One region of the Mesorhizobium japonicum MAFF 303099 genome, then DNA from elsewhere that is predicted to be linked to it. Evidence: predicted binding sites of a transcription regulator. Region 1 holds the regulator's gene; each other region holds the start of a gene.
The links. The regulator LexA, encoded in region 1, represses DNA repair genes until DNA is damaged. The targets are predictions, from matches to a motif close to TGTTCNNNNTGTGTTCNG.
Positions count from the first base shown of each region.

Region 1 (4,214 bases):
CAGCCCGATATCAGTCGACGATGCAGCCGCAATCGGCCATCGAAGCCGGTATCTCGATGCCGAAGGCGGCCATCGCCTTGCGGGAAATCGTTGCCATGTGATCCTTGTAGGCCGGGCGCGACGGCGCGATCGTCTTGGGATCCTTGCCCTTGAGGATTTCGGCGGCGATGTTGCCGGCGTTCATGCCGACCTGCGTGTAATTGACCGCGAAGCTCGCCGGCACGGTGTCGTTGCGGACCGCGCTGTCATCGGAGTTGACGACCGGGATACCGGCCTGGCGGGCGGCGGCGGAGACAGCGGCGATCGCCGGCTGGATCAGGTTCGAGGCCGGACCGTAGATCACGTCGACCTTGCCGGCGAGCGAAGCGATGCGCTGCTGGATGTCATTGACGTTGTCGACGCCGACTTCGACGACCTCAAAGCCGGCGGCGGGTGCCGCCGCCTTGATCTTTTCGATCAGGGCAACGTCATTGGCCTCGCCCGGATTGTAGGGCACGCCAAAACGCTTGGCGTTCGGCAGCAGTTTCTTGGTGAAGGCCATCACCGCGGCGACATCCTGCAGATCGCTGGCGCCGGTCATGCCTTCGTCTCCGGCGTCCCACGACGGCACCAGCTTGGCCGCCACCGGATCGGTGACCGCGGCAAAGACGATCGGAATCCCGGAACCGGCGAGCGCCTTCTTGGCGATCTGCGAGACCGGCGTGGTGATGGTATAGATCAGCTTGGGCTGCTCCGCCTGCAGCTTGGCGATCATCTGCGGCACCAGAGATGCATCGAAATTGGTGTGGCTTTCGGTGTAGACGACGTCCTTGCCCTCGACAAAGCCTTTGTCCGTCAAAGCCTTCTTGAAGCCCGCTATGGCGGCGTTGAGCTGCGGATGCTCGCCGAAATTGGCGATGCCGATGCGTATCTGATCGGCCGCGGCGCTGCCGACGCTGACCATCAATGCACCTGCCAGGGCCAATCCCGACAGCCAAGCGGATTTCGACTTCAACATCATTTCCTCCCAGATTTGATCAGCGCCGTTCACAGGACGGCAACTGCGACGATCATGGTCAGTCCCTCGCCACGTGTCAAACATTATATATAATTCTTGCCATATCTCCCCATCATATATAATTTTCCAGAGCCCGATGATGGACGGATGGCGATGCAGGATCAGAACAATTCCACGAAGACCGAGGCGGCCTATCAGCTGCTGCGGCGCGATATCCTGACCACCCGCCTCATGCCGGGCGCGCCGCTCAAGCTGAGCGCGCTGCGCGGCACATACGGCGTCGGCTGGACGCCGCTGCGTGAAGCCTTGTCCCGACTTGAAGCCGAACGCCTGGTCACCGCCATCAGCAATCGCGGCTTTGCCGTCGCTCCCGTGTCGCGCGCCGAGCTCGAGGACCTGGCGCGCGCAAGGATGGTTGTCGAAATGCCGCTGTTCCTGGAATCGATCGCGAACGGCGGCAGGGAATGGGAGGACGCGGTCGTCACCGCTCATTACCGGCTCTCCCGCTGCAAGACCGCGGTCGAAGACCCTTCCGATGCGGCCGTCGACAAATGGGACGAGAGCCACGAGGCCTTCCATGCGGCGTTGCTGAGCGCGGCGACGTCGAACTGGCTGTTGCGCTTCCGCTCGACGATCGCCGATCAGCTGCGGCGGCATCACCGTTTTCTCGGCCTGGCGCCCACATTACGAGCGGCGGCCGGCCTCAAGGACGGCTATGGCGAGGCAATGGACGCTTTGCGCGAGGCGATCGCCATCGAGCATCACACCGAGATCATGGAAGCGGCGCTCGATCGCGACGTCGAGCGGGCAAAGGCGCTGATGACGGCGCATATCGGCTACACGCTGCACGTCTATGTGCACAGCGAAGACAATTGCGCCAATCCCTACACCGCGCGCGCCGGCAGTCTGAAAGCGGTTTCCGGATGACGCGGCCGCGGCGTCCAGATCCACGCGGCCGTGCCGGCCCTGAACCCGCGATCGTTGGCGTTTTGATTTCGTTTCGTTCCACTGGAAATGGATCGATACACCGTACAAATCCACCCCGTGAACGCCTCTTAAGGGCCTGATGCCAAACCGCATCCAGGGGTAGGCCACAGGCCATTAACCAAAATGATTTCAATGCGCCGCCCGCAGCGGAAGCGGTCAATCGCTGCCCGCTGCCGGGGCCAAATAATTTCGGACGCCTTAACAAATTCATTAAACTTTAAACAGTTGCAGAACACAACTGGAACAGATAGTGTTTGTTCTGGGTTTGTTTTTCGATTCTGGTTCACACCCTTCGTCCAATGCCTTGGGGGCCGCCATGCTGACACGCAAGCAACATGAACTGTTGATGTTCATTCATGAACGGCTCAAGGAAAGCGGCATTCCGCCGTCTTTCGACGAGATGAAGGAAGCGCTTGATCTCGCCTCCAAGTCAGGCATTCATCGCCTGATCACGGCACTTGAGGAACGCGGCTTCATTCGCCGGCTGCCCAACCGGGCGCGGGCGCTGGAAGTGCTGCGGCTGCCGGATTCAATCGCGCCCGGCCTTAACGCGGCAAAGAAATTCTCGCCAAGCGTCATCCAGGGCAGCCTCGGCCAGGGTGGTCTTGGCCGCCAGATCAAGCCGGCGCCGTCGCGCTTGCCCGCGGCCGGCAATGATGACGACGCGGTTTCCGCCGTGTCGATCCCGGTGATGGGTCGCATCGCCGCTGGTGTGCCGATCGATGCCATCCAGCATCAGACACATTCGATCTCGGTACCGCCGGACATGATCATGGGTGGCGAGCATTATGCCCTTGAGGTGAAGGGCGACTCGATGATCGACGCCGGTATCTTCGACGGCGACACGGTCATCATCCGCAACGCCGACACGGCGAGCCCGGGCGAGATCGTCGTGGCTTTGGTCGACGAGGAGGAAGCAACCCTGAAACGGTTCCGCCGCAAGGGCGCCTCGATCGCCCTTGAAGCCGCCAACCCGGCCTACGAGACGCGCATTTTCGGACCGGACAGGGTCAAGGTGCAAGGCAAGCTGGTCGGGCTGATCCGGCGCTACTGAGCAGGAGCGGCCGGCTTTTCGGCTTTTTGATAGGGCGGCAGCCCCCTCGCCTCACGCGAAAATTTTCGCTGCTCGTGCCAAGGCCGATACGGCCCGTCCACCGCGAAGCTGACGGTTAGCGGACCGGTCGCCGATTGGCGGTCGAAGAAGACGGCGGCACTGCCCTTGCGGGCAAGTTGGCGTTTGGTGACGACGAGAACTAGCGGATTGTGACAGGCGTCATAGCCCGTCGCGTCATTGACGACGATCAAATCGGCGAAACCGCAGGCCTTCCAGGTGTCCTTGCGGTCTTCGACATGCGCGATGATCGCACCGGACGGGTGCCGGGCAAGACAGACGCCATCCGTGCAGTAGAACGGTGCTCCCGGCGGCAGATTGACGGCATCGGCAATGTCGAATTGCCCATCCGCCTTGTCGAACATCTCCGGCACGACGATGGTTTCGGACACCAGCGCGCGTTTCCAATTGTCGACGGTGAACTCGTTCGGGCGAGCCCGGCTGACCGCGAGTTCGCCACCGCCGATCGGCAGCGCGACCAGCCGCGCATCTTCCGAGATCAGCACATCCGGGGTGCGCGTATCCGACACCGTCAACAAGCCGGCAAGCGCGAATGGCACTGCCGCGAGCCGTAGCCATGTCGTCGCCATCGTCGCGATGACCAGGGCTATGGTCACCAGCAGCACGGATTGCAGCGAAATCAGCCCGACCGCATCGACCGGTGAGCGTTCCGATATCCACGCCGATATGGCGATCATCGCGGTCAGGCCCTTGCCCATCAGGTAAAGGGTCGGCGCATCCAATCCGAATGGCATCAGTAACGCGCTTGCAACGGCCAGGAACATCACGACTGACACGATCGGCATGACGGCCAGATTGGCGAACAGGCTGAGCGGCGACACACGCTGGAAATGCCAGATGGCAAACAGCGCCGTGGCGCAGCCGGCAATGATGGAGGTCATTGCCAACCCGCCCGTCGCCAGCAGGAATTTTCGCGTGAGAAAACCCGGCAGGGATCGCTTTGGCGGTGGCGGTCTTGCCTTTCCCGCATGGTGATCCGCCCAGCCGGCATAGGCACCGACCAGCGCCGCGGTCGCGGCGAAGGACATCTGGAAGCTCGGGCCGACGACCTCATGTGGCGAGACCACGATGACCGCGATCGCTGAGGTCGCCAGATTG
Region 1 covers NC_002678.2:489,679-493,892, forward strand. The annotation lists gene MAFF_RS03660 (ABC transporter substrate-binding protein) at 11-997, opposite strand; gene MAFF_RS03665 (GntR family transcriptional regulator) at 1,151-1,924, shown strand; gene lexA (transcriptional repressor LexA) at 2,301-3,038, shown strand; gene MAFF_RS03675 (ComEC/Rec2 family competence protein) at 3,032-4,214, opposite strand, start outside.

Region 2 (4,214 bases), 230 kb from region 1:
TTCGGTTCCGCCAACCGCCGGGCAAGACCGCGCTCTTCCAGGGCCTTGATGGCGATATCGATCGACACGCCGTTCGACAGCAGCCGGCCGATGATTTCGCCGGTGCCGGCCGCCGGCACGGTTCCTGGGTCGAGCGAAACGTCGCGTCCGCCGAAACCGTAGGCAAAATTGGCACTGTATTTGGCACCCAGATCCTGCCCCGCCTGGCGGTTGATCTCGACGAAGCGGACGTTGAGCTGAACCTGCTGCGACGACGAGATGTTGACCGAGTTGATCACTTCCTCTGTGCCGGAAAAGCGCGTTGCGATCTTGTTTGCCTTTTCGGCGGCGACCGCATCATCCGCCTCGCCCGACAGCACGACACGGCCATTGGCCGAGCCGACCTTGATCTTGGCGTCCGGCACGCTGGCGCGGATGGTGCTGGCCAGCTGATCCGTGTCGAGCGTCACTTCGATGTCGACGGTGCCGACGAGCTGCTTCTTCTCGTCGAACAGCGCAATGCCGGTGGTGCCGAGATTGTTGCCGAGCACATAGAAGGATTTGTCGGTCAGTGGATTGACGTTGGCGATCTCAGGATCGCCGATGACGATCTGGTAGAAGGCGGCATTCGTCACGATCGTCTTGGGCTTGCCCTTGGCGACCTTGATCGACGCATTCTTGGTCGCCGAGACATAGACGATGTCATTGTCCGCCTTGGCCACGCCGGGCAAAGCGAGCATTGCGCCCGCAACCAGCGCGGCAGCCATCGCCAGAGCGCGCGCAAAGCGCGATCGATCCATCATTCGATATAGGGTACACATCAACATTGCCCTGTCCCGTCCGGTCCCCACCGGCCTTTACTTCTGGTCCCGCTCAGGAACCTGATATTCCTCGGCCTTCGTGCCGCGCGTCACGATGACCGTCTTGAATTTCGGCTTCTCCGGCTCCTTGGTTATCGCATCGAACAGCGAGCCGGCCGCGGCCTGAGCCTTGGCCGCCACCGATCCGCCAAACGACGAGATGGTGGTGACGCCGTTCTTGCCGTCGCCGCCTTCGGAGGCCGAGCGCAGCGACAGCGACAGCGTGCCGACGGTGCGGGCAAGCGCCACTTTCTGCGCGCCTTCGGTCGTCACTTCGATGGTCACGGAATTCGTGATCTGCGGCGTCGTCTGGCGCTCGTCGGCACCCTGGCCGACACTCAGCACCTTGGCGTCGGCAACGACGATCTCGGAGGTGACGGTCGAACCGGCAGCACCTTGCGCGTTCTTGGCAACTTCCTGGATTTCGCCGGCATCGCGCGTCAGCACGACATCGACGCGGTCGCCCGGCGTGACGAACCCGCCGACACCGGCGATCTCGTCGGTTCGGATGGTCACCGCCCGCATTCCGGGCGTCAGCATGTTGGAGAGCGTCGCGCGGCCGTTCGGCCCCGACAGCTTGGTCAGCAGCACCGGTTCGTTGACCTCGATCGGCGACAGCACGATGCGATTGCCCTCGCCGAGCAATCCGTCGATGGTGGCAAAGGCGCCTTGCGGCAGGGAATCCTGCGGCCAGGGGATTTCGATCAGCTTGGCGCGATCGAGTTCCTGGCCGTAGCGCAGCGGCGCTTTCGCTACCACAATGGTCTTGAATTCGATCCTGGGCGGTACCGGAGCGGCGATCGACGCCGTCTTCTCCTCGGCATCGGCCTTGGCCTGGCTCTTGACCCAGAAATCCGCGGCAAAGATCGAGATCGCGCCGAAAACGGCGGCGATGCCGATCATCGTTATGGCCTTGCCCCTCACGCCGAAACCCCTGATACCCGTCGTTTCTTGTTATGTTGGGCTCACGCTAGGCCGCTTTGTTAAAGAATCAGGAATGTAGAACGGTGGTATTGGACCTATTTCCGCCCGCTTGGTTATCGAATGGTTTTAGGATAAGACGGGTCAAATCCCCGAACGTAACAGGAACCTCCGTCGCTTGGCGCTGAAAAGCGTGGCAGTATCGACGGGTGATTCGCAGCACCGGACCCTATGGCAGGCATGGACGACAACAACGACCTCTTCGGCAATATGGACAAGCAGCCGCAGCCGGTTCGCACACCGGCGCGCCCGGCCGACCCGCTTGTGCAGGCAGCAGCCAAGCGCCCGGCCGCGACCAAGGATGGCAGCGAGGGCTACAGCGCCGCCGACATCGAGGTGCTCGAAGGCCTGGAGCCGGTGCGCCGCCGGCCAGGCATGTATATTGGCGGCACCGACGACAAGGCGATGCATCACCTGTTCGCCGAGGTCATCGACAATTCGATGGACGAGGCGGTTGCCGGCCATGCCACCTTCATCGATGTCGAGCTTTCGGCCGACGGGTTTCTGACCGTTACCGACAATGGCCGCGGCATCCCGGTCGATCCGCATCCGAAATTCAAGAAGCCGGCGCTCGAAGTCATCATGACGACGCTGCATTCGGGCGGCAAATTCGACTCCAAGGTCTATGAAACCTCCGGCGGCCTGCATGGCGTCGGCGTTTCCGTGGTCAACGCGCTGTCGGATCATCTCGAGGTCGAGGTCGCGCGTGGCCGCCAGCTCTATCGCCAGCGCTTTTCGCGCGGCATTCCGGTAAGCGGCCTAGAGCAGCTTGGCGAGGTCCATAATCGGCGCGGAACGAAAATCCGCTTCCATCCCGACGAGCAGATCTTCGGCAAGGGCGCGGCCTTCGAACCGGCGCGCCTCTACCGCATGACGCGCTCGAAAGCCTATCTGTTCGGCGGTGTCGAAATCCGCTGGACCTGCGATCCCTCGCTGATCAAGGAAAAGGACCAGACGCCGGCCAAGGCTGAGTTCCATTTCCCCGGCGGCCTGAAGGACTATCTCAAGGCATCGCTCGGCGACGACTTTCAGGTGACGCGGGAAATCTTCGCGGGAAAAAGCGAAAAGCAAGGCGGCCATGGCTCGCTCGAATGGGCGGTGACCTGGTTCGGCGGCGACGGCTTCATCAATTCCTACTGCAACACCATCCCGACCGGCGAAGGCGGTACGCACGAGGCCGGCTTCCGCAACGTGCTGACCCGGGGCTTGCGCGCCTATGCCGATCTGGTCGGCAACAAGCGCGCCTCCATCGTCACCTCCGAAGACGTCATGATCTCGGCCGCCGGCATGCTATCGGTGTTCATCCGCGAGCCTGAATTCGTTGGCCAGACCAAGGACAGGCTGGCGACGATCGAGGCAATCCGCATTGTCGAGACCGCGATCCGCGATCCGTTCGACCATTGGCTGGCCGACAATCCGCAGGAAGCCTCGAAGCTGCTGGAATGGGTGATCGCGCGCGCCGACGAGCGGGTGCGCCGGCGCCAGGAAAAAGAAGTGTCGCGCAAGAGCGCGGTGCGCAAATTGCGCCTGCCGGGCAAGCTCGCCGACTGCACGCAGAACGCGGCGGCCGGTGCCGAACTGTTCATCGTCGAAGGTGACTCCGCCGGCGGCTCGGCCAAACAGGCGCGCGACCGTGCCAGCCAGGCAGTACTGCCATTGCGCGGAAAAATCCTCAACGTGGCCAGTGCCGGCAATGACAAGCTGGCGGCCAACCAGCAGATATCGGACCTGATCCAGGCTCTCGGCTGCGGCACGCGCTCAAAATACCGCGACGAGGATTTGCGCTACGACCGCGTCATCATCATGACCGACGCCGACGTCGACGGCGCCCATATCGCTTCGCTGCTGATCACCTTCTTCTACCAGGAAATGCCGGCGCTGGTGCGTGGCGGCCATCTCTATCTGGCGGTGCCGCCGCTTTACTCGATCCGGCAAGGCGGCAAGGTCGCCTATGCCCGCGACGATGCGCACAAGGACGAGCTCCTGCGCACCGAATTCACCGGGCGCGGCAAGGTCGAGCTTGGCCGCTTCAAGGGCCTGGGCGAGATGATGGCCTCGCAGCTCAAGGAGACCACCATGGATCCGAGAAAGCGCACGCTGCTCAGGGTCGATGTGAACGAAATCGATTCAGCCACCAAGGACAGGGTCGATGAGCTGATGGGCACCAAGCCGGAAGCCCGCTTCCGCTTCATCCAGGAGCGTGCCGAATTCGCCGAGACGGAAGTGCTGGATATCTAGCCGCGGGCCAGTTTAGCTTGCGCTTCCGATATGGAGACCGGCACGTGACCTGGGCGCGGCTGAAAGCCTATTTCGAGACGAGCCTGGCCGGGTTGACGCAGCCGACGCGCTCGGACTGGATTTTCGCCCTGCGCACCGTTTCGGCCGGCCTGATTG
Region 2 covers NC_002678.2:722,438-726,651, forward strand. The annotation lists gene MAFF_RS04715 (type II and III secretion system protein family protein) at 1-779, opposite strand, end outside; gene cpaB (Flp pilus assembly protein CpaB) at 837-1,763, opposite strand; gene parE (DNA topoisomerase IV subunit B) at 2,001-4,058, shown strand; gene MAFF_RS04730 (FUSC family protein) at 4,103-4,214, shown strand, end outside.
Region 2: the regulator LexA is predicted to act here: its motif matches at 1,913-1,930, upstream of parE (DNA topoisomerase IV subunit B).

Region 3 (4,214 bases), 750 kb from region 1:
TGTCGAAGCGCGAGGCGCCGTACGGATTCTGGCGGCCGCCACGGCCGGAGGCGAAGGAGCCGCCGCCATAGGGGTTGCCGTAGCCGCCATAGGAATTGCCGCTTTCGGCGATCTCGACATGGGATTCAGGCAGTTCCTCGAGGAAGCGCGACGGGATGGTCGATTGCCAGAGCCCATGGATGAGGCGGTTGGAGACGAACCAGATATGCAGGTTCTTCTTGGCCCGGGTGAGGCCGACATAGGCGAGCCGGCGCTCTTCCTCCAGCCCGGAGCGGCCGCCTTCATCGAGCGCGCGCTGGTGGGGAAACAGGCCTTCCTCCCAGCCGGGGAGAAAAACCGTCTCGAATTCGAGGCCCTTGGCCGAATGCAGCGTCATGATCGAGACGGCGTCCTGCCCGGCATTCTGCTCGGCATCCATGACCAGCGCGACATGTTCGAGGAAGGAGCGCAGCGACTCGTACTCCTCCATCGAGCGGATCAGTTCCTTGAGGTTCTCCAGCCGTCCCGGCGCCTCGGCCGAGCGGTCGTTCTTCCACATGTCGGTGTAGCCGCTCTCCTCGAGAATGGTCTCGGCGAGCTCGGTGTGCGGCTTGGTTTCCAGCGCCTTCTGCCAGCGCTCGAAATTGGCGGCCACTTCGCGCAATGCGGCGCGCGGCTTCGGCTTCAGTTCGTCGCTTTCGGCGAGGTTGCCGGCGGCCTCCAGCATCGGGATGCGCAGGGCGCGCGCCGTGTCGTGGATCTGGCGGATGGTGGCTTCGCCCAGGCCGCGCTTCGGCACGTTGACGATGCGCTCGAAGGCGAGGTCGTCGCCGCTGTTGGCAACGACGCGGAAGAAGGCCAGCGCGTCGCGGATTTCCATGCGCTCATAGAAGCGCGGACCGCCGATGACGCGATAGTTGAGGCCGAGCGTGATGAAGCGGTCCTCGAAGGCGCGCATCTGGAAGGACGCGCGCACCAGGATAGCCATGTCGTTGAGATTATGCTTCTGGCGCTGATAGGCCTCGATGGTCTCGCCGATGGCGCGGGCTTCCTCCTCGGAATCCCAGGCGGCGTGGACATTGACCTTGCCATCCTCGGGGTCGTTGCGGTCGGTGAACAGCGTCTTGCCGAAACGGCCCTCATTGTGGGCGATGAGGTGGGAGGCAGCGCCAAGGATGTGCGCGGTCGAGCGGTAGTTGCGCTCCAGCCTTATGATGGTGGCGCCGGGAAAATCCTTGTCGAAGCGCAGGATGTTGTCGACCTCGGCGCCGCGCCAGCCATAGATGGACTGGTCGTCGTCGCCGACGCAGCAGATATTAACGGTGGCGCGGCCTTCTGCCCTCTGTGCCAGCAGGCGCAGCCACATGTACTGGGCGGTGTTGGTGTCTTGGTATTCGTCGACGAGGATGTATTTGAAGCGCCGGTGGTAGTCCTTCAGCACGTCCGGATTGGCGCGGAAGATGCGGATGGGGTGGCAGAGCAGGTCGCCGAAATCGCAGGCGTTCAGCGTCTGCAGCCGCTCCTGATAGGCCTTGTAGAGCTCGCGGCCCTTGCCGTTGGCGAAGCTGCGCGCGTCGCCCTCGGCGATATCGGCCGGGCCTTGGCCCTTGTTCTTCCAGCCGTCGATCATCTGCGCGAACTGCTTGGCCGGCCAGCGCTTGTCGTCGAGGCCCTCGGCCTGGATCAACTGCTTGATCAGCCGCACGACATCGTCGGTGTCGAGGATGGTGAAGTCGGAACGCAAGCCGGCAAGCTCGGCATGACGGCGCAAAAGCTTCACGCCGATCGAATGGAAGGTGCCGAGCCAGGGCATGCCCTCGACATTGCCTTCGCCGATCAGGATGCCGATGCGCTGCTTCATCTCGCGCGCGGCCTTGTTGGTGAAGGTCACGGCGAGGATCTGCGATGGGAAGGCCTTGCCGGTGGCAAGGATGTGGGCGATGCGGGTGGTGAGCACCCGCGTCTTGCCGGTGCCGGCGCCGGCCAGCACCAGAACCGGGCCTTCGGTGGTCTCCACCGCCAGCCTTTGTTCCGGATTCAGCCCCTTCAGATAATCGGGCGGACTGTTCTGGCCGCCGCGGGCAGCCATGGCGCGCGCGGCAATGCCCGACGGGGCCGTCGGCCGCGCATTGGGTTCGTCGAAAAAGGGCATGTCTTCGGAAAAGCCGGACATCTTCCCCCCGAATGTAGTGATTCGGCAGGGAAAGACCAGAACTGTCTACGTTTTGTTCCCGGTAAAGTGCCCGCGCGGTAAGAATGGGCTTCGGATGCGGCTCCGCGATGCGGGCAGGGCTTAACCCTTGGGACCTTGGTAGAGATACCTGATGGGCAAGAACACGAGGCTGAACAAAATTCCGGCCAGCAGACCCCAATAGAGATAAGGGTCTTGCACTCGATCAAGCACATACAGACCGCCGCCATGTCTCGGGATGATGGCTTTGCCCATCCAAAGGAAAACGACCACGACCAGCGTGCCGATGAGCATCTGTGACAGGAAGATGCCCACTAGGATGGGCGAGTATCGATTTTCGCCAGCCATTTAGCTCTCGCTCGCCCGGGATACCGTCGTTCAGGCCTTGCGGTAGCCGAGGGCGACGAAAAATCGATGGCCGAACGAGCGCGCCTCGTCCGTCATCACCGCGCCCAGGGCGACCTGCATCTGGTCGTAATAGCGGCTGCCGGCGGGTGAGGCCAGGAAGGCCTCATAGAGCTTCAGGTCGGCCATGGACATATCCCGGTAGATATAGGCTGCAGATTCCATGGCATCGTTGGCGATGTCACGGCGAAGCCCTTCGGTTTGCTTGCGCAGCAGGGCCATTACCTGGTCGTCGGGCAGGGGCTTTCCGGCCGCGCCCAGCATTTCGGAAAGCATCGCATAGCCCATGTTCAAGCCGACGGCTTCTCCGGTGTCGACGGCGCTGATATCGTCCATCATCTTCCTGTACAATGCGAGCCTGGCCGGATCCCTGGATGGAAGCTCGTCGAGGATTTTGGCGCCCCCGATCTTCTTGGCCTCCCTTGCTTGCGGTGACGAAGCCTGGATCTCCAGAGCGGTGACCCGTCTGCCCAGGGGTGAAGCATAAAACGAAGCCAGCTCGGACAGGTCCCTGGCGCTGAGCTTGTCCGCCATCCGGGCTTCGATGGCCGCCTCCATCTTCTCCGGATCAAAGGCACCTTCCATGGCGGCGGCAAGGGCATCCTGGACCTTTTGCGGCGGCGTTCCCGGCGCCGATTTGACGGCCGCGGTGAAACCCGGGCCAATGCCCATCAGCATCTCGTGAAAGCCGTTCGCGTTATTGATCTCGCCGATTGTCTGCGCCGGCGCGGCCACCGTGCCAGCAATGAGCGGGACGAGGCAGTAGAGCACAAGCGCCATGCGCGTCAGCGGCGGAAGGAATGACGGCATTTTGCTTGCTCCACGGGAAAGATGATCCATGGAGACTGCGGGAAAACCCTGACGCAAGCAAGATGGATTGCCACCTTGGCGTGTGGGCAGCTTGACAGGCGGGGCAGGCGGGAGAAAGCTGTGCGCAGGGCAGGAGCGATGCGCCGGGTTGCCCATGGCCGCGCGAGCGCGCAACAGTCGAAGGAGTATCATCTTGGCTGTCACCATCACCTCCTTCGTTCTCTTTCTCCTCGGTCTGGCGCTTGGTGGCGGTGGCATCTGGCTGGCTTCGCTGGGGGGCAGTTGGTACTACATCGTCGTCGGCCTCGCCTTCCTGATCGCCGCCTGGCTGCTCTACCGGCGCCGTTCCACGGCGCTCTGGCTCTATGCGGCGATTGTGCTCGGCACGCTGGCCTGGGCGGTCTGGGAAATCGGCTTCGACTGGTGGGAGCTCGGCCCGCGCGGCGGCATCATCGTGCTGGTCGGGCTGTGGCTGCTGACGCCGTGGGCAAGGCGGGGCCTTGCCGGGCCTGACGGGCGCGCGCCGCTGATCCTGGCCGTGCTGGCATCGCTGGCGGTGGCCGGCTATTCGATGACCGCCGACCCGAAAGGCATTGACGGCGCGCTCGACACCGACAAGGTGATTCCCAAAGCCAATCTGGGTAATGATGTGCCGGCTGGCGAGTGGCACTATTACGGACGCACGCAGTTTGGCCAACGCTATTCGCCGCTCGACCAGATCACGCCGGACAATGTCGCCAATCTGCAGCCGGCATGGACCTATCGCACCGGCGATGTGAAGGGGCCCGACGACATCGGCGAGACCACCTATCAGGTGACGCCGCTGAAG
Region 3 covers NC_002678.2:1,244,252-1,248,465, reverse strand. The annotation lists gene MAFF_RS07140 (ATP-dependent helicase) at 1-2,152, opposite strand, end outside; gene MAFF_RS07135 (hypothetical protein) at 2,273-2,518, opposite strand; gene MAFF_RS07130 (DUF2059 domain-containing protein) at 2,549-3,355, opposite strand; gene MAFF_RS07125 (glucose/quinate/shikimate family membrane-bound PQQ-dependent dehydrogenase) at 3,540-4,214, shown strand, end outside.
Region 3: the regulator LexA is predicted to act here: its motif matches at 2,195-2,212, upstream of MAFF_RS07140 (ATP-dependent helicase).